DNA from 4 places in the Lysinibacillus sp. NPDC095746 genome. Region 1 is predicted to be linked to each of the others. Evidence: riboswitches for the same ligand, from Rfam matches in the RefSeq annotation. Region 1 holds a riboswitch; each other region holds the start of a gene.
The links. A riboswitch is a leader RNA that binds a small molecule or an ion and turns the genes downstream of it on or off. The one in region 1 is predicted to bind cobalamin.
Positions count from the first base shown of each region.

Region 1 (7,999 bases):
GATGCTCCTGAAAAACAAATTCTTTTAGCAGTCAAAGCATTTTTAGCTGCACAACTTTCAGATTGGGAATTTCGGTTAGTAGGTCCCATGTCAGAGGCGTTTAGACAGGAGCTGCTGAACGTACTTGATGGAAACCCATTTGCGGCACGGGTCATTATTTTGGGACCGATTTATGATAAGGTGCAATTGGAGGAGGAGTATAGAAAGGCTAAAATTTTTTGCCTTACCTCTTTAGTAGAATGCTATGCTCATGTATTTGCTGAGGCTGCAAAGAATGGTTGTTACATTGTTTCGACTGATGTAGATGGGGCTTTGGATATTACTCATAATCAACGCTATGGAACAATTCATCCGACACATGATTGGGAAGGTGTTGGGCAGACATTGCAGCAAGTAACGAAACAGGAAGCTTTACTAGGGGATACGTGTGAACATCTCCAAGCATTCGCAAGGGCGGAATTAAATTGGAAGCATATTGTGCAAAAGGTGGCACAATATTTAGGGGAAAAGCCAAGTTTAAATTAGGTCGAATAGAAAGGGTAGATCATCTCTATATAAAAAATCCCCTAGATTTTTCATCATCTAGGGGATAAACCTTCATTTTTTTGAAAACTTAAATCTTGCAGCTATTACACTACCTTCAACTGAAAAGTCTATTGTTCTTAAAAGTTCGTTTTTCAGCCCAAGGGTATATCTTATTTTATTTCAAGTGTATATGGTTGAGTACTAGCTTTGCCGTAATATTCACTTACTTCAATATAGTAAGTGCCTTTATCCAGTTCGACTGTACCTACTTCAGCATCTCCAGCTCCGTAAAGATCTAAAGTTTCAACTGTTTTTCCTTTTGCATCAATAATACGGATGACACCATCTAGTGCTTTTTCTGTTTGAAGAGAGAAGGACACATTGCGTTTGCTGTCGTTATTAAATTCAAAATAGTCCTTATCACCAAATGGAACACCAGCATTTAAATATTGAGTAGCTACCCATTTATCATCTTTTTTCGTAAGTACAGTTGGTTTTGTCGGTATACCATTAACTAACTTAGAATCTGCATCCTCATCTTGTTTTTTATGATCAAACAAAGTTAAAGTATATGGCTGGATTGATACTTGTCCTACATTGCTTCCGTTAAGAACAATAAAATAACCGTGATCTTTTTTGGCTTTAAAAGAAGTATTTACATCTGTTGTTCCTCCAAGACCAAGTAGCATTTGAAGTAGGTCTTCACCTTGTCCAAATGGTATTTCAGTAGCCATTTCATGTGGATCGATTTCCATATTACCATTTGTATCTTCTATAATAGAGCCTGAAAATTTCAAGTCATTTTGAAGTTCATTAGGTAATTGAGCTAGCTGTTCTTTAGTATATGGTACAGAAGAAATAAGAAGACTCATGACTTCATCTTTCCCCTGTTGTTTATAGTAGTAGAAATCAGTATCATCTTGATAAATGAGATGATCTTTATAAGTAATACCAGGTTTTATCGTTGTTGCAGTGGTTGGTGTGTTATTACTTCTATTATCGTCTTCTGGAATTGCTGCCATTTTACTAGTTTTAAGTGTATATGGTTCAGCAGAACGATCACCAAAATTCATCACTTGTACTACATATGTTTTGTCCTTTTTCAATGCAATTGCCTTTGCATCGTTTGGATCACTTGCTGATCCAAAAAGTAGACTGAGTAACCCCATATCATTCGTTAATGAAGAAACTGGGATTAATTCATTTGTTTCCTCATCATATTCGAATACAGTACCGGCTGGAGATTGGTTTAAACCCTTTTGAATTTGGAAACCATATACGGCATCTTCTTTAGCTGTAAATGCGAAGTAATCTTGATCATCTTCTGTTTGGAAGTATGCTTTTTGATCTTTACCAATATCAAAACGAATTGCTTGGCTCATGATTTGGTCAACATTTTCCGGTTGTCCCATAGCATCTGGATTCATGAATATATTCATGAAATCATTTAGTTGATTACGTTTCTTTGCTTTATACTCCGTTAAAGGTAAAATTTCCTTTTGTACGTTGTCTTCTTGCATTCCGCCATTTGATGAAAGTCCGTCTTCATCCTTAGGAAGGGTAACGACTTCACCTTTTAATGTGTAAGGAATGATGGATTCACTAACAGTTTGCTCAGTTTCAATACCGCCGCCAAAGAACATATCAAGTGAAAAATTCATACCGTTTTCATTAGATACGCTTATTACATACTCTTCCTCAGGTACAGCATCGACAACTAAGTTGACGCCATCGCCTTTATCCGTGCCGTAAGATGCTCGGATTGGGTAGGCCTCATTTAATCCTTCATCATCTTCCTCCTCTGACGGAACATTAACTAAATCTTCTTTTAGATAAAGCTCCATAGAAGCAGAAACACCTGGAATCCCAGCTAAATCAAATTTCAGTGTCGTTGGTTCATTCACTGAAAATGTAAAATAATCTTTATCACCTAGATGATCTTCAGAAAGTAGGGTATAGTTTTTCCCGGCTGTACTGAATGGGAATTTTTCAATCTTCGCCATATGTTCCATATCTAAAGCATCAATTGGTAATTTTTTAGTTGTTTGAGCCGTGAATACGTAGTTTGAATTACCTTTCGAGCTATAGCTGCCATTATGATCTTTAACGCCAATAAGAAGGGTTCCTTTTTGATCTGCTTTATATAGGTATCCTTCTTGCTTGCCTACACGTACATCATTGACGTTAATTGGTTCTACTTCTTTTTTATTACCTTCAGGGTAGAAGTATAAATCAAATGCATAATCATATTTGTCTGCACCTTTTAATGTCAGTTGAGCATACTCATTTGCATCTAGCTCCACCTTGTACCATTTCTTTTCGTCTGGTAACTTGAATTCACCTTTTTCAGTATTTACTATATCTTTTTTAAGGACTTTTGCGTTTTTCAAGCGCTCTTCTTTTGTTTCAGAATACTGTTTTGGTAGATTATTAATATTAAACTGTAATGCTTTCACAGGATCTACAAGGCCATGTCCATATGTCAGATCATAGCCCTTTTCACCTAAATCCTTTGCGGTCATTTCGAGAATAGCTTCTATTTCATAAGGCTTTAAATTTGGATATTTTGATTTTAGTAGGGATGCCACACCTGCAACAACAGGAGAAGCCATCGATGTTCCACTAAATTTTACAAAGGATGATCCTTTTTTCTCATCATGAACTGTACTGTAAATGTCTTCACCTGGAGCTACAAGGTCAACTGATGGACCATAGTTTGAATAGCTTGATAGTTTGTTTCTTTCATTCGTAGATCCTACACTAATAACGCCTTCGAATGAAGCAGGGAAGAAGTATTCATCTGTCGATTCATTTCCAGCAGCTGCTACAACGGTAATGCCTTTATCAATCGCTTTTTGAACAGCTTCCTTCACTAATGGAGATTCTCCATAGCCGCCAAGGCTCATATTGATAACATCTGCGTTTTGCTCAATCGCGTAAAGGATTCCTTGTGCTATGAAGTAATCGGTAGTACCTTCTTTTCCGTTAAATACATCAATTGGAAGAATCTTAGCGTTTGGATTAATCCCATGGCCTCCAATCCCATTATCTTTTGCTGCACCAACAATTCCAGCCACATGTGTTCCGTGGTCGTTTGGATAAGGATTATTGGCTGGGGCTGCTGCATTATATGGCGGTAACACTTGAGATTTTAAATCTGGATGCTTAAAATCCACACCACCATCGATAACGGCTACTTTTACATCATTGTTGCCTGCTAATTCTAGAGCTTTATCAATTTGAAGTAGACTCAAATGGTACATATCCTGTTTCTTTGGATCTACTTCTGTGCCAAAGGAATGATACACGTAGCTTGGAGATACTTTTTTAACTCCTTTTTGTTTCACATAGTATGAAACTGCTTTTTCCAAATCTGTTCCTTTGTTCAGTTGGATAACATCGTATCCTAATGAAGGAATAGAGCGGATCACTTTTGCGCCAATTTTTTTGTGCACATTCTTATCAAGACCGGAATGTTTGACGATAATCGTATCCTGACTAATCCATTCTTTTTGATTCTTAGATGTTTGATCCTTATTGCTAGCTACTTTCACTAACTCTTGGTTCTTCGCTGTTTTTTGTGGCGCTTCAGCAAAGGCAGAAGTAGCAGGAACCATTAGTGCTGCAGATGCTACTAAAGCAACTGATTTTTTCTTCCAGTTTTTCAACTGTTTTCCCTCCTTGAGTGTGCCAAATATTTGTGACATCTATACTAATACGGATGACTGATAGAAAAGTTTCGTAATAAGTATATATTTTTCCAAAATCACCACTCTTCTCATATTTATCCCATTATAAAAATATGAGAAGAGTGGTCGAAACATTCTACTCGATTTGTGAGATGGGAGTAGGAGCACAGATTCAATTAACTATGAACAAATTATCTTAAAGCTGCTCAAGAAGTCTGTGCAAATCTTCCTTCGAACGAGGCATTTTAATGTTTTTTTTAAATAACTTTTTCTTTTGCAAGGCAATGGCCATTTCAAAGACCCATGGTCGTTCAAGATGGGCTCTTTCAAGCAAATCTTCTTGGAAGAACATTGCAACTGGATCTCCATTATAAATAATTGTCCCAGCTTCCATCACGATTATTTGATCTGCCCATTCATAAGCTAATGAAATATCATGTGTTGCCAGTAAAATTGTTCGTTCACCGTTCTCTAATGTTTCTAAATACTGTAAAACTTGTGCACTATAATAATTATCTAGTCCAGCTGTTGGTTCATCTAATAATAAAACGGATGGTTCCATTGCAAGTACTCCTGCCATTGCGACACGTTTTTTCTGTCCAACACTTAAAAAATGGATCGGTTTATCTAGCAATGCTTCGACTTCGGTTTGAGCGACGGCCCACGCAATTTTCTTTTCAATTTTTTCAGTTGTCCAGCCAAGATTCAAAGGACCAAATGCAATATCTTGCTTAACTGTGCCAGAAAAAAGCTGATTGTCGGCATCCTGAAAAACAATACCAACCTGTTGGCGTAATTGTTTTAATGCTTTTCTACTATAGTTCAGGTCATTGCCACAAAAGGATATACTTCCAGCGGTAGGCTTCAAAATACCATTTAAATGCTGAAATAACGTTGATTTTCCAGCTCCATTATGACCAAGTAAAGCGATTTTTTTCCCCTTTGGAATTTGAAGTGTAATATCTGTTAGTGCATAAGTTCCATCTGCATAAGCGTAGGATAAATGTGTTAAATCAAAGTATAAATCTGTCATCAGAAAAAACCTCCATAAATGATGAGGAGTATAAAAATAGTAGCAATACCTATCCAATTTTTCGTGTTATAGATAACATCGTTTTGCCAATAAACAGTTTCGCCTCCACGGGCTTCCATCGCATTGTTTAGTTCACGACTGCGTTGGAACATCTCGACAAATAAAGCTGCAATTAACATTGATACCGAACGAAGCCACTGTATAGGGGAGCTGTATCCTAGACGAGCCTGCTGGGCAAGATGAATTTTTTGCATACTATCTAAAAAGATAAAAATAAAACGATACGTTAGCTCTACTAGCTCTACAAATAGAGTTGGAATTCGCCATTGTCGAAGCACGTAACAAATAGATTGGACTGATGTTGTGAGAATTAAAAAATACAAACAGCTAATGCTGCCAAGGACGATGAAAAAAAGCTGTTGCGCTGTTCCGAGGCTCGCTCTGCCGATAAAAATCGTCCAATTATTAAGTGAAAATGACCAAATATACGTTGGTAACGTGCTAGTTGTTGGCGCTATAGAAATTAAAATTGACACTAAACTTGATAGTAAAAAAAATCCGGGTAGCAATAGCAATTTAGCGTAATATTTTGCAGGGATTTTTGCACCTAAAATGATAAAAGCACTCATCACAAAAAATGTAATGAGTGAAATTCGTTCATCTCTCATGATAAGCGACAATATAAGTAGTCCAAGGGATAACGTCATTTTTTCTAACGGATGAACAGACGCTAATTTATTCAAATAAGCATACTTATCAATGAGTAACATCGCTTAACCCTCTTTATGTTTGCCGCGCATTAAGCCAATAAAATAGCCGATAAATCCAGCGCCAATAGCAGCTTGTAATGCGAATAATAAGCTTTCAATTTCACCACTTGGTGGCTCCCATAAGCTTTCAAACCATGGCTCGTAGTTAGCATCAATTTCACTAATTGCTGCTTCCGCTTCGCCATCAGCCCCTTCGAACTCTGCACCTTTTTGAATAAATAGGGGGATAATTGCTAGAAACACAACAATGGCTAAGAGCAGTAGGTTTTTTTTCATGTTAGTGTGCCTCCTTTGTTGAGAAAACACGTAGAGTTTTTAATTCACTCACATTGTATTTTTTCAGGAAGTTCATAACAATCACTGTTAAAATTCCTTCACTAACAGCAAGAGGAATTTGTGTTAGCGCAAAAATACCAGCAAATTTTGTGAATGAAGCCATAAAGCCTCCGACCTCAGAAGGGAAGGCAAGAGCTAGTTGCACTGAAGTGACAACATATGTACCTAAGTCACCAAGCATTGCTGCTAAAAAGACGGCTACTGAAAATGATAATCCCATTTTTTGTGAGCCCTTAAATACATAGTAAGCGATAATAGGGCCCATAATTGCCATAGAAAAGGTATTTGCCCCTAATGTTGTAAGCCCACCGTGTGCTAACAGTAAAGATTGGAATAATAATATGATTGTCCCGATAACACTCATCGCTAATGGTCCAAAAAGAACTGTTCCAAGTCCAACTCCAGTTGGATGTGAGCAACTCCCTGTTACAGAAGGGATTTTTAAGGCAGATAGTACAAAGGCAAAGGCACCCGATAGCCCTAATATCATTTTTGTTTCAGGATTTTCTTCAATGGTTTTTCGAATAGAACGTAATCCTAAAATAATAAATGGAATCGATATGACCCACCAAAAAATCGCCCATTCAATTGGCAAAAAACCCTCCATAATATGCATCGCAAATGCACGATTTGGCACGAATAAAAATGCCAATAAGAAATAACTAAGCTTCCAACCTGAAAATTTCAAGAATCTCTCCTCCTAGCTTTTAACTTTTTCGAATTAGTATGCGATCGATCCAATTTGGCCTTGGCGTAATTGTAGCTGCCGCTTCGCTTTCGCTACAGAAAACATTTGTAGCTGCCGCTTCGCTTTCGCTACAGAAAACATTTGTAGCTGCCGCTTCGCTTTCGCACAGATAAACAATGCGTCCGGATTTTGAATTGTGCATTCCTTTCAAAGTCCGTGACATCCGCCAGAGGCTTTTTTTCATTCAGTAGGTGTTTTGACCCGGTTGGAACCATATCTGTACTCATCTACCTGGAGACGGATTCTCTTCTGAATGAAAAAAGCACTTCTCCGATAGTGGAAAAGTGCATAGCTAAAAAAGCAAATAAAATTCTAATCTGCTAAGCCGCACACCCATCCTCGTAGGTTGAAACGATCACATATTTTTCGGCAGGTCTCCTGGCTTTAGTTCAACGTTTTATAGGTCTTCCCATCCTTTGGACAGTGACATTCTCCATAAAACTCCCTAGTACAGTGGCGGGACCGCGCCGGATTTGAACCGGCTTCCCTTTTAAGCGAAAAGCTGAACAATTCGCACCGAAAAAAGATGAAGTTGTGAGATTTCACGACAAAGTGTAACATGAATTTCCATATATATGCTATCATTTTTATGAAAAAATTTAAAATTGATAGTCTATATCGAAAATTTAGATAAAACAAAAAAGAATGTCGCGTTTTTCTATAGAATTTTAAAAAAATTGTCACAAATTAAGAAAGTAATGTTGAAATTTTAAAAAAATAAGCTATGATAGAAACAGTTTTAAATTACATGAAAATTCTTTCAGCAAACGCCTTTGTAGCGAAAGTGAAGTGTTAGCTATAGAAGGAATGCTGATTTAAGTTCTTTTCAGTGGGTGTCAAAACACCTGAACCTGCTGAAAGAAGTTAAAGCCTCCACGGCTGTCACGGAATTATGCCG
Region 1 is NZ_JBIWGL010000044.1:5,281-13,279, forward strand. It holds gene ACIQ7N_RS21960 (glycosyltransferase) at 1-525, shown strand, start outside; gene ACIQ7N_RS21965 (S8 family peptidase) at 696-4,193, opposite strand; gene ACIQ7N_RS21970 (energy-coupling factor ABC transporter ATP-binding protein) at 4,411-5,247, opposite strand; gene cbiQ (cobalt ECF transporter T component CbiQ) at 5,247-6,017, opposite strand; gene ACIQ7N_RS21980 (energy-coupling factor ABC transporter substrate-binding protein) at 6,021-6,293, opposite strand; gene ACIQ7N_RS21985 (energy-coupling factor ABC transporter permease) at 6,295-7,041, opposite strand; cobalamin riboswitch at 7,453-7,637, opposite strand.

Region 2 (7,999 bases), on a different contig from region 1:
AGTGAAATTTTCTTTTGTAATGACAGCACGCTGCTGCTGTTCAACTGATGCTGGCATCATGGTGATTTGAGGCTTTGGAATTTCTGGATGTGCATAAGTTGCAACTCGAGCTTGATAGACGTCTTCGATTTGCGAAGCGATTAATACTTCATGCGGCGCCCCCAATGCTCGCATCCGCCCCTCCTCCATTAGCAATAATTCATCACAATAGAGGGAGGCTAAATTCATATCATGCAGTACCATAATAACGGTCAAACCACTTTCGATTGCTTCCTTTCGCACCATATCTAAAATTTGACGTTGATGAGCAATATCTAGATGGTTCGTTGGTTCATCTAGCAGCAATATTTCAGCTGTTTGTGCAAGAGCTTGGGCTACAAAAACTCTTTGCTGCTCACCTCCCGACAAAAATTCCATCGGTGTCTGTTCATAGCGTTTCACACCAGTTTGCATCATGGCATGTTGGACTGCTTGTTCATCGCGATCAGTCCAACTTGAAAAGAAGCCTGTTTGATGTGGATAACGCCCAAGTGATACTGCCTCCCGTACACTGTTAGAAAAAGCATTAGCATGTAATTGTGGTAGCACCGCCATTTTTTTTGCTAATGCACGAGCATTGTAAGAGCTGCTACTTTTACCATCTACTAATATAGTGCCTGCAGTTGCTGGCAGTATACCACTTATTACTTTTAACAGTGTGGATTTCCCGCTACCATTCGGCCCTAAGACCCCTAGTATTTTACCTTTTTCAACTGAAAAACTTATATCCTGGACGATAGGTACGTCTTCATAGCCGCCGGAAAGATGTTCAACAACAATCATGCCCGTACCCCCTTGCTTCTACGTTGCTTGTAAAAAATGTAGGAAAAAACCGGTGCCCCAATAAATGCAGTAATGACACCAATCGGTAGCTCTCTTGGCATAATAATTGTTCGTGCTATTAAATCACAAATAATCAGCAAAGTTGCCCCATTTAAAAATGATAATGGCAATAAGTGTCGGTGATCAGAACCCCAAACCATTCTCGTCATATGAGGAACGACTAAACCAACAAAGCCAATCGTTCCAGAAACAGCTACCGCAGCTCCTGTCAACATGGATCCACCCACTAAAATAATATATTTACTGCGCTTAACATGAACACCTAAATGCTTCGCGCGTTCTTCTCCATATAACAGCACATTTAACTCGCGTCTCTGTGTCCAAAGCAAAATGGAGCCTATTATGACAAACGGGATAATCATCTGAACATAAGGCCAACCACGCATCGATACTGAGCCGAGCAGCCATCCGATAACTTGGCGAAGCTCTTCACCAGATAATGCAATCATTAAAGAAATTAAGGAACCTAAAAATGAACTAAATATAACTCCCGTTAAAATTAGAGTTTCCATTTTTAACGAGCGGTCTACTATTCTAGCAAAGCCCATAACAGCTACCATCGTTAATATGGCACCTATCATACTAAAGGTCGGCAATGTAAAATGACCTACTACAGGTATTGATATACTAAAAAAAATCGTCATAACTGCGCCAACTGATGCACCAGAGGAAACACCTAACGTATAAGGGTCAGCCAAAGGGTTTTTTAATAAGCCTTGAAAAGCTGCCCCTGCAATTGCAAGTGACGCCCCTACAAGCCCCGCAAGCAAAACTCGAGGTAATCGAATTTTCCATAAAATATTGGCGGCTGTTTCATCAGCCGCCTTATTCCACAATACTTCTAGCGGAATATGAACCGAGCCTATCGCCACGCCACACCAGATGCTAATAATTAGAAGCGTTATTGCTGTTACATAGGCTACAATTTTTTTACTCATTTAAACGCCTCAGGGTAGACGGCCTTCCCTAATTCCTCAAGACCATCTGCTAAACGAGGACCTTGACGACTTGTTATATTTTCATCCACTTGTACTATGGCTTTATTTTTCACGGCAGAGATTGTCTCAAAGCCTGCACGTTGTGGAATTTTCGTTAAAATATTAGGTACGTAATTATATGCCACAACAATGACATCTGGATTTTTTGCGATAATTTGTTCAGCATCAATTTTATACCAGCTATTTGAATCTGCTGCCACATTTTCGGCATGAATCATTTCTAACATTTCATTCATAAATGTACCTTTACCAGCTGTATAAATTTCTGGCTCATCAGACGACTCTACAAAGACTTTTTTCGCCTCAACACCGTCAAGTTTTGTTTCAACTTCTTTAACTTTTGCCTTCATATTTGCAACAATTTTTTTAGCCTCTTCTAGTTTTCCTGTTGCACGACCAAGCTGTTCAATTGTTGTGTAAGTTTCATTAAAGTTTTTTGCATCCGCTACAACAAATACTTTTACACCTGCCGCCTCAAGCTGTTCAATAGCTCCTTTTGAATAACCCATACCCGACGCATGCGCAAAAACGATATCCGGCGTTAAAGCAATAATTTTTTCAATATTATAATCCATACCGCCAACCTTTTCTTTTTTAGTAACCTCTGGTGGATAGTCGTCATTATCTGTCACACCAACTATTTCATTATTTAAGCCAAGGCCAAATAAAATTTCTGTGTTACTCGGAATGAGTGAGACAATTTTTTCAGGAGGTGCCTCTAGCGTAATATCCTTGCCTGTAGCATCCTTTATCGTCATTGGGAATGTTGCTTGGTCTACTTTTGTTGTCCCTTGTTGCTCAGAAGATGACGGCTTTTCATTTGTCGCCTCTTTTGTATTACATGCAGCAAGTAAGCCAATAGCCAAAAATGCTGATAACCCTATTTTCCAAATTTTCTTCATGTGAATCCTCCTTAGTCTATTTGTGCATATAGTTGTTATTGTTTTTCTGATTTATCGATACGTTTTAGTTTTTGATCATCTAACATTGTAGGGGTATATCAACATCGCGAACTTCTAACCAACATTCGCCCATGTTTTCAAATTTATCGACATTCATCTTCCAAAACAAATACCCCTCATCAAAAAATAATGAGGGGGTCAAATTTGCACAAAAATACATATACAAAATCCACCATCCTATCCTCGTAGGCTACAACGTGTTTTCTATAAAGGCAGGTCTCCTGGCTCGTGCTTCATACGCTTTTTCAAGCCTTCCCGAAATTTTCAGTGGCGCAGATTGAAAAAACTCACACATACAGTGGCGGGACCGCATCGGAATTACACCGATTTCCCTTTTCACTTTACTTAAGTAAAGAACCTTTATAATATTCAGTTGATTTTATTATACATGAAAATGAAAGAAGTCGCCTCCATTCGAGACGACTTCTAAACAATCCATTATGCCTTGGCATAATTGCGTCCGGGATTGGCTTTGTGCTTAGGCCTGCGTGATGCAGGTCAGTTAGCCGTTATCGCATGGATGCGATGATTTTAGGCTAACATCCCATGTGAACTTCTTTCCGATTCCGTGACATTCGCCAATATGATGTTGGTCACTCAGTCGTCGCCACAGGACGTGGCGTTCTTAGACCGAGTTCCTCTATTTCAGCAGGTTATTTGGACACTACCCAAATAAGTTAAACTATATCCGAAAAATACTGTACCGTTTTCATTGGTGCACCCATTTCTCGCAATGCCCATGTATTCTCTAAATAAATATCTGCTAGCTTCTCATATTTGCCGCCGAATTTTTGTGCCCATTCGACTGCTACCACACTTTCATATAAATGCGCCATTTTCTCTGCGACCTTTTTTGCTTCAAACGATTTTGTTGCATCATCTAAACGACTAAATGTTTGCAAAGTTGAATCTAGTTTTGCTAATTGATCCACAACAATTTCAACTAATGGACTGCCAGCTAGTTTTTCTAGACGTTCTTCCATGACACGAATAAACATTTCGTGCGCATGAAACTTATCAACTAAGCGAATGAGCTCTAAAGCTAAAATATTCGCAGTCCCTTCCCATACAGTAAGTACTTGTGCATCTCTTAATAACCGAGGTGTAACAAAATCTTCAATATAGCCGTTTCCGCCATGTAATTCAATGGCTTCACTAGCATAATGTACAGCTTGCTCTGCCGTTTCTTTTTTCATGATCGCAATATACAAGCGGTTTAAAATAATATCTTCTTTATTCCCTCGCCCACTAGTTACTTTATCGTACAGCTGAATAAGATCAAAAACTGTGGCAACTTCTACATGAAGCTTGGCAGCGAATTTCCCTAGTGTATCCTGGATCATAGGATATTGTGTTAAAGGTTTACCAAAGGCATGACGATTTGTCACATAATGCTTCGCCTCTAAATAACCGCGGCGCATAATGCCGATAGAAGCAACCGCATTGCAAATTCTTGATAAATTAAGCGCCTCCAGCATATAGTAAATCCCTTTATTTGGGTCACCGACAACATATGCTAGTGCACCATCAAATTCCACCTCACCAGAAGGCACTGCTCTAACGCCAAGTTTATCCTTTAAACGCCGAATGCGCAGGTTATTAACTGTGCCATCCTCATTTCGCCACGGAACTGCAAACAATGTTAAGCCCTTTGAGCCTGCCTGAGCCTCTTCCATGCGCGCCAATACCATGGTTACTCCACACATTCCTGCGTTAGATGCAAAATATTTCTCCCCATATAAACGATACTGATTGCCGTCCTGTCTTGCCTTCACAACATTCGCTCCAACATCAGAGCCACCTTGACGCTCGGTTAAAAACGTAGCCCCCTCATATAGCTCTGTCTCTCCTGTTGCACAAACATGTGGTAAAAAGCGCGCTTTCACCTCGTCACTTGCATAATGATCAAGGAGATAAGCCGTTGCCATTGTTAACGTAACAGGACAGTAAAAGCCTGGCTCAGCATGTGATAGTATATAGCCTTGAGCAAAGCTATAGACATAGTTACCCTTTCTACCTAATTGCGGAATATCCTTATGCACATAGCCAACAATGCCGGTATTGTATGTCTCTTCAATTGTTTTTTTGTAGCCATCATTGACCCAAACCTCTGACACTTCTTCACCATAGGCATTATACCTTTGTAATCGAGGTTCACCCTCTCTATCAGTATGCTTGGCTCTCACATCAATATCTCCAGCACAAAGTTCACCAAAATCTGTTAGCTCACGTTTTGCATAGTCCACAAACTCTTTATCTAGCATCATTTCTAAAACTTTATGAAGTGTATCATTTTCGTTAAAAAAGTTTGTTGTTTTCATTTCTTCCCGCTGTAAAACTTTCATGCTATCTCACCTCTTGCCCCTTCAAGGATTGTTTTAGTATTTTGCCCGATGCATTTCGTGGTAACGCTTCCACACGTTCAAAGATGCGTGGAATTTTATATTTAGCAAGGTGCTCCTCCAAATAAGCTTTAAGTTCGTCCTCGTCAGTTTCCGTTTTAGCGGCATAAACAGCCTTCACCGTTTCTCCCCACTCCGGATGTGGTACACCGATTACAGCCACTTCAAATATCCCCTCATAGCTCAACATATGATCTTCTATTTCTTTCGGATAAATATTCACACCACCTGAAAAAATAACATCCTTTTTACGATCGACAATCCAAATATAGCCGTCCTCATCTATGCGAGCTAGGTCACCTGTTTTCAGCCACCCATCTATAAATGCACCCTTTGTGGCAACATCATCCTTGTAATAGCCCAGCATATTACCCTCACCGAATAGCACGATTTCTCCTACGTCACCCACACTGACATCTTCTCCATTGTCGTTAATAATCCGTAGCTCCGCCCCAAGTGGTGCACGCCGACCAATGCTCCCCGCCTTCGTTACATGCTCTTCACCAAACAATATTGAACCATTTGGACCAGCCTCTGTTAATCCATAGACACAGGTTACATGATCCGTTCGGAAAGCTTTTTGGATAAAGCGAATTTCATTTTGCGATAACGGCGCTCCACCATAAACCCACCATTTCATCGATGATAGATCAGCTGTTTGCAATCTTGGCATTTGGGCGGTTAACAAATAAGCAACAGGTGCTCCGAAGAAATGCGTTGTCCGTTCCTGCTCAATTGAATCTATCAATAAATCAGGTGTAAATGTTGGCGTTAGTATATTGGTCGAGCCTACAAGTACTCCTGCCATTAAAAATAAATGTAATGGGGCTGAATGCGTCAATGGCATCATAAGAAGAATCCGACTTTCTGGCTTTACTTCCATTTCTATTGCAATCATTTGCGCTACAGTTAAAATATTGCGATAGCTAAACAACACGCCCTTTGGTTTTCCCGTTGTACCCGACGTATATAAAATCGTTGAAACGTCATCTTCATTCAATTGGCAATCAATTGTTTGACTGCTTGCATGTTGAATAAGCGTTTCATAATTTAGCCAACCAACCTTCTCTTGACCTGTTTTGATTTTTAAAGGAACTATCGTGATGTTTTCAACTGCTGCAAAAATTGCCTCATGCACGAGAATAACTTTAGCATCAGCATGCAGCGCTACATACTCAACCTCTTGCAGCGTAAATTTCGCATTTACCGGAACGACAATGGCTCCAATGCGCTGAATAGCAAAATAGCTAACAACAAACTCTACAACATTTGGCATAAAAATAATAACTTTGTCACCTTGCCAGACCCCCTGCTCTACCAAAGCATGACTAAGACGTGTCACTTGCTCATCTAAATCACGATAAGTCACACGTCTGCCCTGACAAACAACCGCTTCACTCATAGGGTACTTTCGCGCATTACGTGCTAATAAATTTGAACTATTCATCATGCATCTCTCCCTTTAAAGTCGCTAATTTTCCTGTAAATATGCCTTGTAATTGCTGTAACTCCTTTTTCATCTGTATAAGCTCTGCAATTTTGCTATCAATTTCTTGTATTTTTTGCTCCCCATATTCGACCGTGCGCTCCAACTGCTGAATGCCCGTGCGATCATCATCAAACAGCAATACCATCTCCTTGATCTCCTCAAGTGAAAAACCGTACCGCTTCCCTCGGAAAATAAGCTTAAGCTTCGCTAATTCTTTTTTTGAAAAGGTTCGCTGATTAGTAGATGATCGATTAGGTTTAAGCAGCCCTAGTTCCTCATAATAACGAATTGTCCGTGTTGAAACATTAAACTCCTTAGCCACTTCTTGAATCGTCTTCAACACCATCTCCCCTTTCCGTTTTCCATCAGTATATCATTGACGCTAACGTAAACTTCAACAAGATTTCTGAATTTTACAGAAAATTATAGTTTTAGAGAGATGAATCTGATTATTTTAGGGATTTTATCTGGCGCTTTAATGGTTCTATCCATGATATTGGGGGTTCTATCCGTGATATCGAGGGTTCTTTCCGTCACTTGGGCGGTCTCTTCCGTCGCTTCGACTATTCTTTCCGTCGTCCCGGCTACTCTTTCCCTCAACCCGGCCACTCTTTCCCTCGCCTCAACCGCTCTTGCTTCCTGAAACAAAAAACCCCCGGCACATTGTCGTGCCAGGGGCTAGAAAGACGATTATTACATTTTTTCCGGTGCAGATACGCCGATTAAGCGTAATGCGTTGGCAATTGTTGTACGTACAGCAGTAATAAGGGCTAAACGAGCTTCTGTTAGCTCTTTATTTGAAGCATCTAACACTTTTTCAGCGTTATAGAAGCTGTGGAATGCAGCTGCTGTTTCTTGAATGTAGTTGGCGATACGGTGTGGTGTACGGTGCTTCGCAGCATCTGCTACCACTTTCGGGAAGTCGCCCACTTTTTTCAGTAAATCAATTTCTTTTTCTGCAGTTAACAGCGTTAAATGATCTGTTGTTGCAGCAAAGCCTTGCTCATTCGCTGAGCGTAAAATTGAAGAAATACGTGCATGCGCATATTGTGCATAATACACTGGATTTTCATTTGATTGAGATACAGCAAGATCAAGGTCAAAGTCCATGTGAGAATCGCCCGCCGTTTTCACGAAGAAATAACGAACTGCATCTAAGCCAACCTCTTCTACAAGCTCACGCATTGTAACAGCGTTTCCTGTACGTTTAGACATTTTGAACTTCTCACCGTTTTTATAAAGTTGAACCATTTGGATGATTTCTAC
Region 2 is NZ_JBIWGL010000011.1:66,867-74,865, forward strand. It holds gene ACIQ7N_RS10240 (adenosylcobinamide amidohydrolase) at 1-822, opposite strand, end outside; gene ACIQ7N_RS10245 (FecCD family ABC transporter permease) at 819-1,820, opposite strand; gene ACIQ7N_RS10250 (ABC transporter substrate-binding protein) at 1,817-2,782, opposite strand; cobalamin riboswitch at 3,037-3,219, opposite strand; gene ACIQ7N_RS10255 (acyl-CoA dehydrogenase family protein) at 3,520-5,187, opposite strand; gene ACIQ7N_RS10260 (class I adenylate-forming enzyme family protein) at 5,189-6,691, opposite strand; gene ACIQ7N_RS10265 (MerR family transcriptional regulator) at 6,684-7,073, opposite strand; gene argS (arginine--tRNA ligase) at 7,427-7,999, opposite strand, start outside.
Region 2: another riboswitch for cobalamin. It lies ahead of ACIQ7N_RS10250 (ABC transporter substrate-binding protein); the one in region 1 lies ahead of ACIQ7N_RS21985 (energy-coupling factor ABC transporter permease).

Region 3 (7,999 bases), on a different contig from region 1:
AGCTAATAATATCGATGAAACAATTGAATGGTACCAGAATAAGCTAGAATTTAAGCTTAAAACACCAAAGTTTCAGGATGATATTGGTTATGTAGCAGTATTAACACCGCCCGAAGGCTATGTTGTATTAGTCCTTGTAGAAACAAAGGATCATACAACAGCAAATTTTTTACGCGATGGTCGCCTGTATCAAACTTTTACGTTGAATTGTCCAGATCTAGAATTTACACATACCTCATTAAAGAATAATGGCGTAGAAGTTAGTGAAATTATTTGGCGTGGAGAAAATGCTAAATACTTTGTTGTTACCGACCCATCAGGTAATCATATTGAGGCTGCTTGGTCTATATGGGATTAAGTGATAAAAGTTGGTGCTTAGTACAAGAAGAATGATTAAACTTTTTCTGTAATCAAGTTTTTTTCGATAAGGTTGTTGCTAGCTAAAGGAGCAGATTAGTGAAAAAAGAATATATAAAAATAGTCAATTGTAAAAAATGCAGATGAGGTGAGGTAATGGTGTAATTGTTGTTTGATCACCAAAATGGCTTTGAAAATTGATATAGAGTGGTGATAAAGTGGACAATGCAAATGAAAATAAGCGAATTCTTTATGCGGTTTTCGAGAATGAAATTCAATTGCCTATCTTAGATATTACTCATCCCCTTTTCAACGCAAGTATTGATGAACAGGCGTATCATTTGAGCTGTCTTAAGTCAGCCAGGAGCATTGAATCATTAAAAAAGATGCCTGGCTTTATCCGCAACATCTTTGTGAAAATGTCGAATGTTGACAATTCCTATCTTAGCGGCATGCGTACTTTGCTGTACAAACTTGGCCCCGGCTTAAGCAAAGGGATAAAATTAGGTTTCCGGGATAAGTGGGCGGTGAAGCAAACTTCTTTTATGGGACTCCGAATCAGGCTGAGGGATCTTTGTCGGCGCCAGTCGGAAATTTTGCTACCCCAGCTTAAGCAATTCCCTGAACGGAACCTTTGTTTCTTCAATATCGCTGGAGGGGCCGCTACCGACAGTATCAACACCCTAATTCTCATTCAAGAATCGGACCCAGAATTACTTAAGGAACGTAAGATTGAAATCAATATTTTAGATATCGATACTTATGGCCCCAATTTTGCCAAGCGATGCATCGATGCTTTGAAGCAGCCAGGGGAACGCTTTCATGACCTGGACATTGCCCTCAATATTATTTATTATGACTGGAGTCAACCAGAGGCATTATTAAAGATGAGTTTAGAACGTTCCGACTGGATTCAACTCTGTTCATCGGAGGGTGGTCTATTTGAGTACGGTTCGGATGCAGCCATCATTGAAAATCTAAACCATTTCTATACTAACTCCCCGGCGGACGCTCGGGTCACGGGTTCATTAATTTTCGACCGGGCGCATGTAAATCCGGGATACCTGGGTTTTACAGAGTTTATTGGCGTGCAAATCCAATATCTTGGGCTAGAGGGATTGCAGCGGATTTTAACCCAAACCTCGTGGGTTTTGGAAAAATCCCATGAAATTGATACGGTCTATACGTTGTTTTCATTAAAGAAAGCTGACATATGAAGTAAAACAGGCCAAGGTTAAGCTACCTGGCCTTTGTGTGTTAGCCATTACTAGTAGGTTTTTATTATATTCAGAAAATAAAATTGACGCGAACATTAGAGCATGATATGTTTAATACTAATTTCATAGCAACCATTACAAGTTTGAGTGAAATAAGCTTTCATTCAATTAAAAGGAAAATGGGTGTAAATCCCATGCTGTCCCGCAGCTGTAAATGAGGAGTTTTGTTTCGATAACCACTGAGAAATTACTTGGGAAGGTGAAGCAAAATTATGATTCATGAGCCAGAATGCCTGCTTGTAAAGAGATTCATTGATGATCTACGAAAGATAGGGAGATGGATAGAGGCTTACTTATAGTAAGTTATTCTGTCCTTATTCTTTTGGAATAAGGTTTTTTTATGCCTTCTTTCAATCTTTAGATTCATTTAGTGCACCACAAACAAAGAAGGAGACATAAAATGAGATTGACAAAGTATTTACTACCTTTCACGCTTATTTTGATGTTCAGTTTACTCACTGGCTGTACAAGCAATGAAAAGGGAGAGACAGCATCGAAAAAACAGACAGACGAAAAAATGATAACGATTGGGTGGCCATTAGATGTAGGTCCATTAAATCCCCATACATATTTACCAAATCAAATGACAGCACAAGCAATGGTCTATGAATCATTGGTTGAATATAATGATGATGGAACGATTACGCCGAAACTAGCAGAAAGTTGGGACATCTCTAAGGATAAAACCTCTTATGTTTTCCATTTAAGAAAAGATGTTAAGTATTCTGACGGAACGTCTTTTAATGCAGACAATGTGATTCGTAACTTTCATGCAGTTTTAGCAAATCGTGATATGCATTCTTGGATGGGCATGGTTAATCATATTAAAGAGGTTGTGAAAGTGGATGACTTTACAATTCGTTTGCAATTGGATGAACCCTATTACCCTGTCTTAAACGAACTTGCCTTCGTAAGACCTTTCCGTTTTTTAGGTGATAATGGATTCCCTAAAGGTGATGCGACACAAGATTCAATCCAAACACCAATTGGGACAGGCCCATGGGTATTAACAGAATACAAAAAGGATGAATACGCTTTATTTAGTCGCAATGAAAACTACTGGGGAGAAAAACCTCTTGTAGAACAAATAAAAGTAAAAATTATCCCTGATTCAGAATCTATTTCGTTGGCCTTTGAAAATGAAGAATTAGATTTAATATATGGTCGTGGCATCATTAGTTTAGATAACTATACGTTTTTAAAAGATAGTGGGAAATATAAAACTGCTACGTCTGAACCTTTATCCACACGTGCGCTACTGTTGAATACACAGTCAGGTCCGTTAGCAGAATTAAAGGTACGTCAAGCGATTCAATATGTAATCAATAAGGAACAAATGGTTGACAGTATTACACATGGTACTGAAAAAGTGGCCAATACACTATTTTGGGATGCTGTGCCTTATGCCAATATTAATTTAGCGCCAATTTTATATAATCCGAAAAAAGCGCAACAATTGCTAGATGAAGCGGGATGGACGCTACAGAAGGGTGAAAAAATTCGCTCTAAAAACGGACAGCCACTAACATTAGATTTAATCTACATTGCAACAGATGCGATTCAAAAGCCAATGGCGGAACTCATGCAAGGTGAACTAGCAAAAATAGGGGTACAATTGAATTTAGAAGGCGCAGATGTGATGGTAGGTCTGCAAAAATTAATGGATAATCAGGTTGATATTAATTTCTGGCGTACAAATGGACCACCAACAGATCCACATAGCTTTGCTAATGAATCAGCTACACCAAACGCTAATGGTGTCTATGAAGCGAAATTAGGCTTACCAACTGCCAAAGAAATCGATACTAAAATTCATCAATTATTAGTAGGTACAGATGAAAAAGAGCGCGTGCAACTTTATACGGATATTTTAACAATGTTCCATGACCAAGCACTATTCTATCCTATATCTTACGAAACAAATAGCATGATTTATCAGCCATATATGAAGGATTTTGCGCCACGTGCCTCTGAATATGATCTTCCATATGCACAAATGGATAAAGAAAAATAAGTATAGAAGAGAGAGTATGTCGATCAAAGACAGCTCTCTCTTTATCATAGGATTGATTAGGAAGTGACAGCATGTATGAATCGACATGGATGTTTTGTTTAAAAAGAATTTTGACATTGCCGTTTGTATTATTTGGCGTATCCATCCTGACCTTTGTATTTATTCGTTTCGTTCCAGTAGAACCTGCGGAGGTCATTCTTAGATTGGCAAGAGTTGCGCCAACAGCAGAAGCCATTCAAGCATTGCGTGAAGAACTTGGAACAGACAAACCTTTTCTTATTCAATATTTACTATGGATAAAAGGCGTTTTGCATTTAGATTTTGGTACATCTTTTGTTAGTAAATTACCAGTAGCACATGAACTTTTCGCTAAATTACCAGCAACCATTGAATTAGCTGTTGCTGCATTTGTGTTAATTTTAGGATTAAGTATGCCATTAGGGATCATAAGTGCCTTGTATAAGCATTCCATCATCGATAAAATCATTAGACTATTGACGATCATGAGTGTTTCGATTCCAACATTTTGGTTAGGTTTTTTACTACTATATGTATTTAGTTTGAAATTAGGGATTTTCCCGACAAATGGAAAGGGCACACTAGCTCATCTAGCTTTACCCGCACTCGCACTAGCTTTACCAACAATTGGACTATTCGTTCAGTTTATCCGTACAACCATCATTGAAGAATTACAACAGCATTATGTTCAATATGCACAGCTAAGAGGATTAAAAAACTCTGTGATCCTCGTACGTCATGTTTTGAGAAATGCTATTATACCGCTATCTACTGTGTTAGGTATGACGCTTGGTAATTTACTAGGTGGTGCAGTAATTGTAGAACAGGTTTTTAGTTGGCCGGGACTCGGGAGGTATTTAATAGAATCCATTATTAACAGAGATTACCCAGTTGTACAATGCTATGTATTGATTATTGCTGTCATCTATGTGCTTGCAAATTTATGCACAGATGTATTGCATCGTCTATTGGATCCTCATCTGATGATGAAGGACAGGAGAGATTGAAGTGAGTCTATTACATAAAGAACGTGCAAATGTTAAAAGATTATTTAGTCTAACGATACTGCTGGTCATTGGCTTGTTGGGACTGTTTGCGCCAATTTTAATGCCCCATGACCCTTTAGCGGTCGATATATCAAAGAAATTTTTAGGTCCAACATGGGACTATCCATTAGGTACAGATCATCTAGGAAGATGTGTTTTCTCACGATTGCTTTTAGGTGTTCGCTATTCTTTAGGATCTGCGCTCGTTATTCAACTAGTAGCCATTCTTTTAGCAATCTTACTAGGTGCTTTTGTTGCGCTAAAAAGAGGGATGATAGATTATGTATTTATTCGAATATGTGATATTTTATTAGCTTTTCCTACACTTGTCCTTGCATTTGGACTTTTAGGTTTATTAGGTCCTAGCTTAAAAAATGTGTTAATCGCACTTGTTTTTACACAATTTATTTATTATTCAAGACTGATAAGAAGTTTGTTTATTGGGATGAATGAAAAAGATTTTATTCAAGCAGCAAAAATCAGTGGCACTTCAGGAATCAAATTAATCATACGCCATTATATCCCCAATTTACTGCCACCTATCGTAACAATTGTCGTATTAGATATAGGAAAGGTTATTTTAGAAATCGCAGGTTTTTCTTTTATTGGACTTGGCGTGCAGGCCCCCATCCCTGAATGGGGAATGATGGTGAGTGAAGGAAAACAATATATCCGTCAACATCCTGAGTTAATGCTTTATCCTGGACTTGCCATCGTCTTTGTTGTGCTATTATTGAATTATTTGGCAAGTAGTTTCAAGAATCTTGACCAATAAAGGGGGATTTATGGAGAAAGTTTTAGAAGTGCAAGACTTAACGGTAAAAATCGGTGAGAAAAATATCGTAAGCTCTATTAATATGACAGCCTATAAAGGGCGTGTCTTAGGGATTATAGGGGAAAGTGGTAGTGGAAAGACGATGCTTTGCCACGCCATCATGCAATCATTACCGGCTTCGGCGCAAATTACGCAAGGCCAAATTATCTACCAACAAGAAAATTTATTGAATGTATCAGCCACTAAATTGCGAACGTATCGTGGAAGGCATCTGTCGATGATTATGCAAAATCCGTCTATCGCTTTTGATCGTATTCAAACAATCGAAAGCCATTTTCGCGAATCATTAAAAGCTCACTTTGTAATGACTAAAAAAGAAATGAGACAGATTGCCCTTGATGCTATGGATAAAGTCAATTTACCTAATCCAGAACAGCTTTTGCACTATTATCCTTTCCAATTAAGTGGCGGAATGTTACAACGAATGATGATTGCTTTGTCATTGGCGATACAAGCTTCTGTCTATATTGCAGATGAGCCAACGACAGCCCTTGACACAGTCAATCAAAAACAAGTATTAACATTATTTCATCGTATTCGTTCGGAAACGGAAGCTGCTATTATTCTTGTAACGCACGATATTGGTGTTATTGCTGAGCTAGCTGACGATGTAGCCGTGATGTATCAAGGAGAAATAATTGAGCACACGAATGTCTATGATTTTTTTGATGCACCTCAGCATCCCTATACTAAAAAACTTTTACAATCGAGAATTATGTTTTAGAGGTGAACAATATGACGCTGCTAGAAGTGAACAATATAGAGATGCAGTATGGTCACAAACCATTCATGTTCAAACGAGGACGGAAAGCCCCTGTATTACAAGAGGTGACATTTTCGCTTCAAGAGGGTGAATGTTTAGGAATCGTCGGTCAAAGTGGTTCAGGCAAAAGTACATTAGGCCGCATTATTTTAGGAATTGAACGACCAACAAAAGGGGAGGTTCTATTTCAAGGTATTAATGTTTACGAAGCAACGAGTAAGCACAAAAAAATAATTCGTAGAGATTTACAGGCGGTCTTTCAAAATAGCTATCATTCATTTAATCCGAAGCAGACGATTTTTGAGATAATAGAAGAACCTCTCCTTAATTTCGAACGCTTCAGTAAAACAGATAGACAACATAAAGTAAAGGAATTACTAGACTGCGTGGAGTTAGAATGTTCAATTGCTCAAAACTATCCTTCACAACTTAGTGGCGGGCAACAGCAACGTGTCAACATCGCAAGAGCTCTTGCTTTAAATCCAAAATTGATTGTCTTAGATGAAGCCATTAGTAGTCTTGATATGATCTTGCAGAAGCATATTATACAATTACTTCAAACACTTCAAAAAGACAGGCAACTTGCTTATATTTTCATCTCTCATGACTTACAAGCAACACGTTTTATGTCAGACCGAATCCTCGTGATGCAGCACGGTCAGCTAGTTGAGGAGATTGGGAAAGATGGAGCATACAAGCATCCCGCATCTCTAGAACTTTACAATGCTATTTTGCCATCGCATCCCCGAGAACGAACTATTAAAAATACGTAAACTATTACGCTAGCAACTATTCGCATACTTGTCGCCATTTTTGGGTCAAGTGATGCCTTATTGTTTTATGAAAATCTTAGCCATCATCGCATTTATCTAAATGCAGCAAATTTTTTAAGTCAGTACAATTGTACTGGCTTTTTTTATACGCTAGCGCTTGGAAGTGTGGGGGAGTGTGAAATGATAGTGCCTGCAAATAAAAGAATGCAAAAAGGCATCTCATCCATAGATGAAACACCTTTACTTGAAGTTATTGAGCTAATCGTTGGAGGAAGGTATCTAATTGTACGAGTGTGACATTGTCTTCCACGCCGAACATATTATTCCCTTTACCAATCGTAATTTTATTGGAAGAAAGAATGGCTACATAATTGTAAGCCCAATGCGAACTTGGAACATCAACAAATTGTAACGGTGTTCCTTGTTGTTTTAAATGGAATGCTTCCACTAAAACTTTCGATAATTGACCGCGTGTTATCGGAGAACCTGCATTGAATTTTCCGTTTACATCACCCGTAAAAACGCCGAGTTTTTTTAGTGCTTCTGCAGCACCTGCATATTTAGACGATGGGCTTACATCTGGAAAACTTGACTTGGTATTACTAGTATCTAAATGTAATTGATTTGCTAGTTTAAGCGCTACTTCTCCACGCGATGCATATACGCTAAAGTCAACTTCAGTGCCTTTTACTTCTCCCAAATCATTTTCAGTGAAGTTTGCAATGCGTTTTGCCCCTACGTAACGAGATCCCCAGTAATAAGGATCATTAATTTTATCGATTTTTACCCCAGAGCTTGTAGTAGCTGAAATAAAATTGTTGTCACCTATGTATATGCCAACATGGGAAACACCGCTTCCCGAAGTATTAAAAAATACAAGATCCCCAGTCTTCAACTGATTTTTAGCAATCGAAGT
Region 3 is NZ_JBIWGL010000026.1:56,163-64,161, forward strand. It holds gene ACIQ7N_RS17995 (VOC family protein) at 1-358, shown strand, start outside; gene ACIQ7N_RS18000 (hypothetical protein) at 576-1,574, shown strand; cobalamin riboswitch at 1,697-1,889, shown strand; gene nikA (nickel ABC transporter substrate-binding protein) at 2,035-3,648, shown strand; gene nikB (nickel ABC transporter permease) at 3,720-4,673, shown strand; gene ACIQ7N_RS18015 (ABC transporter permease subunit) at 4,675-5,487, shown strand; gene ACIQ7N_RS18020 (ABC transporter ATP-binding protein) at 5,498-6,271, shown strand; gene ACIQ7N_RS18025 (ABC transporter ATP-binding protein) at 6,283-7,083, shown strand; gene ACIQ7N_RS18030 (C40 family peptidase) at 7,334-7,999, opposite strand, start outside.
Region 3: another riboswitch for cobalamin. It lies ahead of nikA (nickel ABC transporter substrate-binding protein); the one in region 1 lies ahead of ACIQ7N_RS21985 (energy-coupling factor ABC transporter permease).

Region 4 (7,999 bases), on a different contig from region 1:
ATGAACCAAATATCTCGGATGAGACTGTTTGGGAGCTTCTTAAAGTTGTTTTTGGAGTCGATTTACTAGATAGCCCAGATGAATATTTACATGGAGAGCAAGACATTAAGGATTGGATAGACGAATATTCAATTAGATAATGAATGAAACCTTGATGTTGGTTTGAAATAAGGTTTAACTGTTAACGGGGACAGCCCGCTTCAAAATGACTAAATTGAGTTGAGATTATATCACCTCTCTTGAAGCGAGCTTTTTTCTTCTCATCGGAAAAGTGAAACGTGTTTTTCGTGTAGTAAAGTTTGTAAAAAAAGCTAGTTGTAATTGCTTTGTCGCAAGAACAAAGGTTTTAACGGATGAAAGAGAGAAGAAGATCGAAGACATCGAAGTCGGGTGTTTGATATGGTATGGCGATTAGTTCAAAACGAAAGTGATGCTTTAAATATAGAAATTGATTATAACGCAGGTATATATGATGAAAACGACATACAGAACTTTATAGATAGATTTCAATATTTACTACAGGTATTGATAGAAAACAGTGACATACCTATTTGCAATCTAGAGTTGCTTTTACCACAGGATATTGATGTTTATCAAAACACATTGGCTGTGAAAAATGTGCCGCCTATGACATTAGATCAGCTCATTGATGTTATCGTTTGATAAAAGCTATCTTATTACTACAAATTGCACCGAACATTCATACGTATATTGATCTAGTACCTATCGATTTTGGTAGTAAAGCTATTGTACAATTGGTATGTACAAAGGAAAAGGAAGGGGAAACTTTCCACATTTGTAATCCTGTTCAACTGGAATGGAAACCGTTTGTTGAATATTTGAAACAGAGCGGTCATCCTATTAAAATTGTAAATACTGAACAGTTTATGAACTTATTTAAAGACGATTCATTGTCTGATAAACAAAAATATGCTTTGGAATTAATGGTGCCTTTACTAGAAGAAACAGCTGAAAATTCTTTATCTATCCCAACGTGTCAAGATACTCAACGTTTTTTACAAGAAGTTGATGTGGTATGCGAATTACCTAATGCAAAGTTTGTATCTAATTTGATAGATTACGGATCTCGATTAGGTTTTTTCCCCGCTAGCAGAGAATATACTACGGTTGAATGATTATTCGCCGTGGAAAAAGGGAAGCCTTAATCTGAAGAAGCATTTTGAAGAGCAAACGAAAGTTTGCTCTTTTTTTAGTAAAGTAGCAGTGTATTTCACTCTGCTACAAATGTTTATTTAATAGAAATTTTTTGATGAATCCATTTGAGTAGTCACTTCTTTTGTTTTCTATTGAAAGATCCTTTAGCCTTGTGAATTACTCTATGGTGGGTCGGACAAACAATCATGATGTTTAGGGGAGAATTGTTTTAAGTTAACGAGAACTCTTCAATTTGATATCCCTAGAAGTGGTGGAATCAATAGAAGTGTTAATATTTCGTGTAGCAACTAACAGAATGAAGATAGTAGTCGATGAATTTACTTTCATTGAGAACGAAAATAATTGATTAATAGAAGTATAAAAATCTAAATGAACGTCTATATTGTAATTAAGAATTACGATTGATTCAAACGCTAATTTCAATTATCTAAAGGAGTGAAATAGTATGAGCCACGACCAATATCATGAAGAACATGATAATATCTTACATTACTGCTTCACATACAGCTTAGAGGTTAAATACTACTACATGATGGTGAAAGAACTGAAAAAGGGACGTAGAATTCAGGCCATTCAGTTAGGAGATAGACAATTATTGATATGTTCATATAAACTACCAAATTCAATTGATCTATGTGTACAGATTCCAATTGTATCATCTGTTAAACAAATGCCTTTAAAACTGTCCGGAACAAGCGAATAGGAGTTTTATAAGCATAGTACTAAAAATTCTGAAAACGACGAAAGAGCCTAAGTATAGGCTCTTTTTTACGTACATAGGCAACGACTCTACAGATTGATACAATCAATAATTAATAATTTTAGAAATTTAATTTAAAGTAACAGAGTACTTCATTATGCTATAAATGTTTATTTAACATTAATTTTTCAATGAACCCATTTGAGTATGTTATTTCTTTTGTTTTACTGTTTAAGGATCCTTTAGCCTTGTGAATTATTCTATGGTTGGTCGGACAAACAATCATGATGTTTTGGGGTGAGTTGTTTTGAGTTAACGAGAACTCTTCGATATGGTGTCCCTCGACAACTGAGACTCCATAAATTAGATAAAACAAAGACGATATCACAACAATAGATGGACACGAAGCTTCCTAAAGCCTTTTTGGCAGTAGGGAGCTTTTTCGGATAAAGAGTAGTTGAAAATAGCCATATATAGATTAGAGACTTCTAAAAAAATTGCCATTAAGACTCTTGCAAAACATAGTTAAGTATAGTTAACTAAACTAAAAGAGAATTAAAATAGGAGTTGAGATGATTGAGGTTTTTTGAAGGGGTTTTAATTGCAGTTCATATTTTGTGGCTTTGTTCTTTTCTCTTTAGATTTGATGTGAAAGTAAAAGTAATCACTAATGTCATCGCGCTTATTCTTTTGGTTATTCACTTGGGGCTTGAGGGTTACCGATGGCAAATGGGATTAACCTACATTTTATTTATTCTTTTAACTGTATTCACAATGAAGCCATTCATAGAAAGTAACGTAGAAAAAGCCACAATTGAAAGAGCGAAAAAAAATAAAAGGAAGGTCAAGAAGCTTTTATATATTTGGTTTATTTTCATTTATTCGTTCAGCAGCTTCGGTTTAGTCACGATCATGCCTGTATTTCATCTTCCAAAGCCTTTAGGTCCTTTTGAAGTAGGTATGAACTCAAGGTATTTGATAGACGAATCGAGACATGACTCGGAACAAAAAGGTCATGAATTAATGATACAAATATGGTATCCAGCAGAGGTAAAAGATGATGCGAAGGATAGTCGTTATGAATCCTTTCCTTACGAAGAATGGTCGGGGACAATGGAATTCATTTTTTCTGTTCCGCGTTTTTTATTTGAGTATTTGAAGTATGGACAAACTAACAGCATAAAAGATATAGCAGTATCCAATCAAGAAGATAAATATCCGGTTCTATTATTTTCTCACGGCTTTGGCAGTACTAGAATGCAAAGTTACTCCCAAATGGAGGAATTAGCAAGTCATGGATACTTTGTTGTTAGCGTTGACCATATGAATGATGCAGCCTATACGAAGTTCCCAGATGGTCGGGAAATCATGAATCAAACAGACGCATATTCTTATTCATTTACTATTGAAGACGAAAAAGATGTTAAAACACGATCAAAAGATATGAGCTATTTGCTAGATCAATTATCAATGATAAATGATAAGGATCCTCGAGGTTTGTTTACTGGAAAGATGGACATGGACAAAATCGGTATATTTGGCCATTCATATGGAGGTTCGACAGCTGCTCAAGCATTGTTGGATGATAGCAGGATTTCTGCAGGAATCAACATAGATGGACCTTTACATGAACCGGTGGCCATCTCAGGTTTTGAACAACCTTTTATGTTTATTTTAAATGAAGACTATCTCTATCTATCCGATGAAGAAATTCAATATACGAATATCACCTCGGAGGAATTTCAAAAGTATCATAATAAAATTACAGAGCTTGCTGATTTTCACTATAAAGAGGGAATAAAGGGAGACACTTTTATGCTTACTTTTATCGCAGGAGATCATTATACTTTTACAGATTTCCCCTTCCTATCTCCTTTATTGTCATGGAATATTGACGTAAATCAATTTCATCAAGTAATGAATCGATATATATTGGCTTTCTTTGATCACTATGTGAAAGGTGCAGATTCTGATGTATTGCTTACTAAAGAGAAAATGGAAGATAAGTTTTACTATTATAAAACTAATATAAAAAGTGATTTAACGGATGAAAAAATAAATAGCTAAGTTTTGTTAACTGAACAGTTGTTTTCTCCTCCGTGTAGGACATCCAAAAAGAAAAACTCCTTTATAGTAGATGGAGGCGATTGCTTGTCCACCTACTATAAAGGAGACTATATCTTAACGCTCATTGTCTTTTTTAGTCTCGACAATCTTACTTAATGTATCAAGAACATTTTTTAACTCTTTTAGACTTACTTTCGAATAATATTTTTCTACAAGAATGTCGTCAATTTTTTTTAGAAGCTGATGAAACTCTTTGCCCTTATCCCCAAGATAAATAAAGGTCTCTCTACGGTTGATTGAATTCTCTTGACGATAGATCATTTTCATTTCTTCGAGCTTTGAAATTACTTGGCTAACTGCACTTTTGGAAATATCAAAATGATTTACGATATCTTTCGCAATGACCGGCTCATGGTGAATGATATAAGACATAATAATTTCTTGTTGAGGCGTTAAGTGAAAGTTCGCTAGTTCCTCAACCTCTTTGGTTTCTTGTAAAACTAACAACTTGAATTGTTCGAATTTTTGATTAATTTTGTCTGTAATTATTAAATAGTCATGCACAGATGTATCATCCCTAATTCATTTTAAAGGTTTATAATTAAGTTGATTTTACTTAACTATTTATATATTTGTCAATTATTAAAGATAAAAATTTAACTATCTCTAATCATAGTTGTTTAAATAGAACCTTACACATTTGATTCATTACGTAAATATAATATTTCGCTTTCTAGTCATAGAAATATACAATTCCACTAATATATTGACACAAAAACTACTTTGACGTAGATTTAAAGTAATTGCATAAAAGCATTAGGTGCCCATTGCGGGAGAATAGGGAATAAAGTGAAAAGCTTTAGCGGTCCCACCACTGTAAAAGGGAGTTTCATAGAGAATGCCACTAGCATCGTTCTGGGAAGGCTCTATGAAATGTTGAAATTGAGCCAGGAGACCTGCCTATCTGCTTCGGTTATATAGACGATGGAAAAGTCTGTAGTTTATTTGTTATGGAATAAACTACAGGCTTTTTATTTTTTCTCTAAATCATTCTTCAAGTTACAAGGGCAAAAAAGAAAGGGGAAATTTTCAATGCAATTATTACAACAGACGATTCACAACATTCAAAGTGCTGACTACAAAATGATGGAGAAGGCACGGGAACGCATAGATGCACTTTGCAAGCCACCTAGAAGCTTGGGGAAACTGGAGGCCCTTGCTGTGCAACTATCCGGAATTACAGGCGAACTATTTCCTGCGATTGATAATAAAGCAATTATTGTCTGTGCAGCAGATCATGGTGTTTGTGATGAAGGGGTGACATCTAATCCACAAAATGTGACAGTCTTTCAAACATTAAATTTTCCTAGAGGAGGAACTGGTGTCTGTGCTATCGCAAAAATCACAGATGCAAAAATTGTTACAGTTGACGTTGGCGTAAAAGAAGATATTCCTCTTGATGCTGGTGTTATCGTAAAAAAAATTAAATATGGCACGGACAATATGGCAAAGGGACCTGCTATGTCAAGGGAAGAAGCCATTCAATCTATTGAAGTAGGAATTGAAGTAGCTACGGAAGAAATAAAAAATGGGATAAATGTACTCGGGACAGGTGAAATGGGTATTGGTAATACAACACCAAGTGCTGCCATATTATCGGTTCTTCGTGAATGTCATCCGAATGAAGTGACAGGCTTCGGTGCAGGTGTTGGACCAGGGGGGATAGCGCATAAAGTACAAGTCATTTATGATGCTATTGCATTAAATAAACCAAATCGCGATGATGCTATAGATATTCTTGCAAAAGTTGGTGGATTAGAAATAGGCGCTATGGCTGGGGTGATACTTGCTGCCGCTGCACATCGTAAACCTGTTGTTATTGATGGTTTTATTTCTACCATCGCTGCCCTTATCGCTTACGAACTTGAACCTAACGTAAAAGACTATATCATTCCTTCGCATGCCTCTGAAGAACCAGGTGCAAAAATTGCCGCTGAAATGCTCGGAGTTGAACCGATGTTACAGATGAATATGCGATTGGGGGAGGGCTCTGGTGCAGCTTTAGCCTTTCCTATTTTGGACGCAGCGTGCTCTATGATGAAAAATATGGCTACTTTAGAAGAAGCAATGTTGCTGTTGAAAAAGTAACTTTATTTGCAGATCACGGTGTGTGATAAACGAAGTCATGGATAGAACCGTCAAAATCGTGGATAGAACAGCCGAAGTCGTGGATAGAACCATCAAAATCGTGGATAGAACAGCCGAAGTCGTGGATAGAACCATCAAAATCGTGGATAGAACAGCCAAAGTCGTTGAATAGAACGGTCAAAGTGATGGAGAGAACCGCTAAGAAAAAATGAATTTAAAAATTCAAGCCCAAATCTCAGATTTGGGCTTTTATTATGCAACAGTATAACTATGCTCGATTCAACTTCCGTAACGGTAGACGCCATTTCTTCATATATGAAAGTATTCTAAGTACTGTGATCACACCAAATAATACATATAAAAAGATATCCCCTGAAAATAGTTGAAGTCCTATGATAAGCCCGGCTAATGCTGCCCAAACACCATAGATTTCATCGCGGAGGACTAATGGTTGTCGTCTAGCTAATAAATCACGAATAATTCCACCACCTGACCCTGTTAAAACAGCAGCTACAATAACGGCACTAATAGGCATGTCGAGCTTCACAGCATAAAGGGCACCTTGAATCGCAAATGCCGATAATCCAATAGCATCAGTGACATTGCCCCAACGATGCCAATGCTGAATGAGTCGATGTGGAAATAAGAAAAAGAGCGTAATAGCTGCAATGGCAATTTGGAACATTCTATCCTGCCCCCACAGTGTTGTTACAGGTAAACCTATAAGTAAGTTTCGTATAGCTCCACCACCAAAAGCAGTTACGATACCGAGTATATATACACCGAATAAATCGTATTCTTCCTCCATTGCAATTATTGCCCCGGAAATTGCGAAGGCAATTGTGCCAATGATACTAAAAACCTCCCAAGCCAACCCTTTCACCCCTTATGTGAATAAATCATTTTATGTTGTTGTGGATTAGTTACTGTATCTACAAGTTTTCGAAAAAAAAGCATCGACTTATAATTTGGAATTATCAGATACTAAATAATTTATTATAGCAAAATTAAAAAGATTAAGTTCGTAATTTAACTTCTTTTCGGCAGAAGTATTCCAGCTCTATAGGTGGTGAGATGAATGCGGATTTAAGTTACTTCAGGGTATCCAAACATCTGTGCCTTGGCACAAAAGACATCGCTAAAAAGAAATGAAAGCCTCCGTCGGATGTCACGCAATTATGAGTCATAATTGATCTTAGTACTTAATAAAATTGGCAAGCTTTGCAGGCAAGCTCGCAAATTGTTAAGATAAGATTTGAACAAATGTGAAATGGAGAAGAACAGTATGACTTTTACAACCAATTTATCAGAAGAAACACTAGCATTAGCTGCTAAAATAGAAGAAAAGGTACGCCCTTTTCATGCAAAGGTAGAAGACATGGCGTTCTTCAATCAACAAAAAGTGCTTGCCGCGTTCCGAAAGCATCAAGTAAGTGACTATCATCTACACCCGTCTAATGGTTATGGCTATGATGATGAGGGGCGTGATAATCTAGAACGAGTTTATGCAGAGGTCTTTGGAGCGGAGGCTGCCATTGTACGTCCGCAAATTATTTCTGGTACACATGCAATTACACTTAGCTTATTCGGAGTACTACGTCCGGGTGATGAATTACTTTATATTTCGGGTCAGCCTTATGATACATTACAATCAATAGTTGATGGTGGCGATAAAGATACTGGCTCGTTAAAAGATTATAAAATCGGTTATAGCCATGTGGATTTAATCGATAATCAAGCGATCGATTGGGAAGGTGTTGCAGCTGCAATTACACCAAACACAAAAATGATTGCTATCCAACGTTCGAAGGGCTATGCAACACGCCCATCCTTTACCATTTCGCAAATTACAGACATGTGTGCAAAAATCCGTGAATTAGCACCGGATGCAGTTATTTTCGTTGATAA
Region 4 is NZ_JBIWGL010000006.1:2,101-10,099, forward strand. It holds gene ACIQ7N_RS06000 (DNA-binding protein) at 1-140, shown strand, start outside; gene ACIQ7N_RS06005 (hypothetical protein) at 400-663, shown strand; gene ACIQ7N_RS06010 (Rossmann-fold NAD(P)-binding domain-containing protein) at 660-1,136, shown strand; gene ACIQ7N_RS06015 (hypothetical protein) at 1,622-1,879, shown strand; gene ACIQ7N_RS06020 (alpha/beta hydrolase family protein) at 2,453-3,943, shown strand; gene ACIQ7N_RS06025 (MarR family winged helix-turn-helix transcriptional regulator) at 4,058-4,507, opposite strand; cobalamin riboswitch at 4,745-4,921, shown strand; gene cobT (nicotinate-nucleotide--dimethylbenzimidazole phosphoribosyltransferase) at 5,036-6,091, shown strand; gene ACIQ7N_RS06035 (trimeric intracellular cation channel family protein) at 6,360-6,965, opposite strand; gene ACIQ7N_RS06040 (methionine gamma-lyase family protein) at 7,377-7,999, shown strand, end outside.
Region 4: another riboswitch for cobalamin. It lies ahead of cobT (nicotinate-nucleotide--dimethylbenzimidazole phosphoribosyltransferase); the one in region 1 lies ahead of ACIQ7N_RS21985 (energy-coupling factor ABC transporter permease).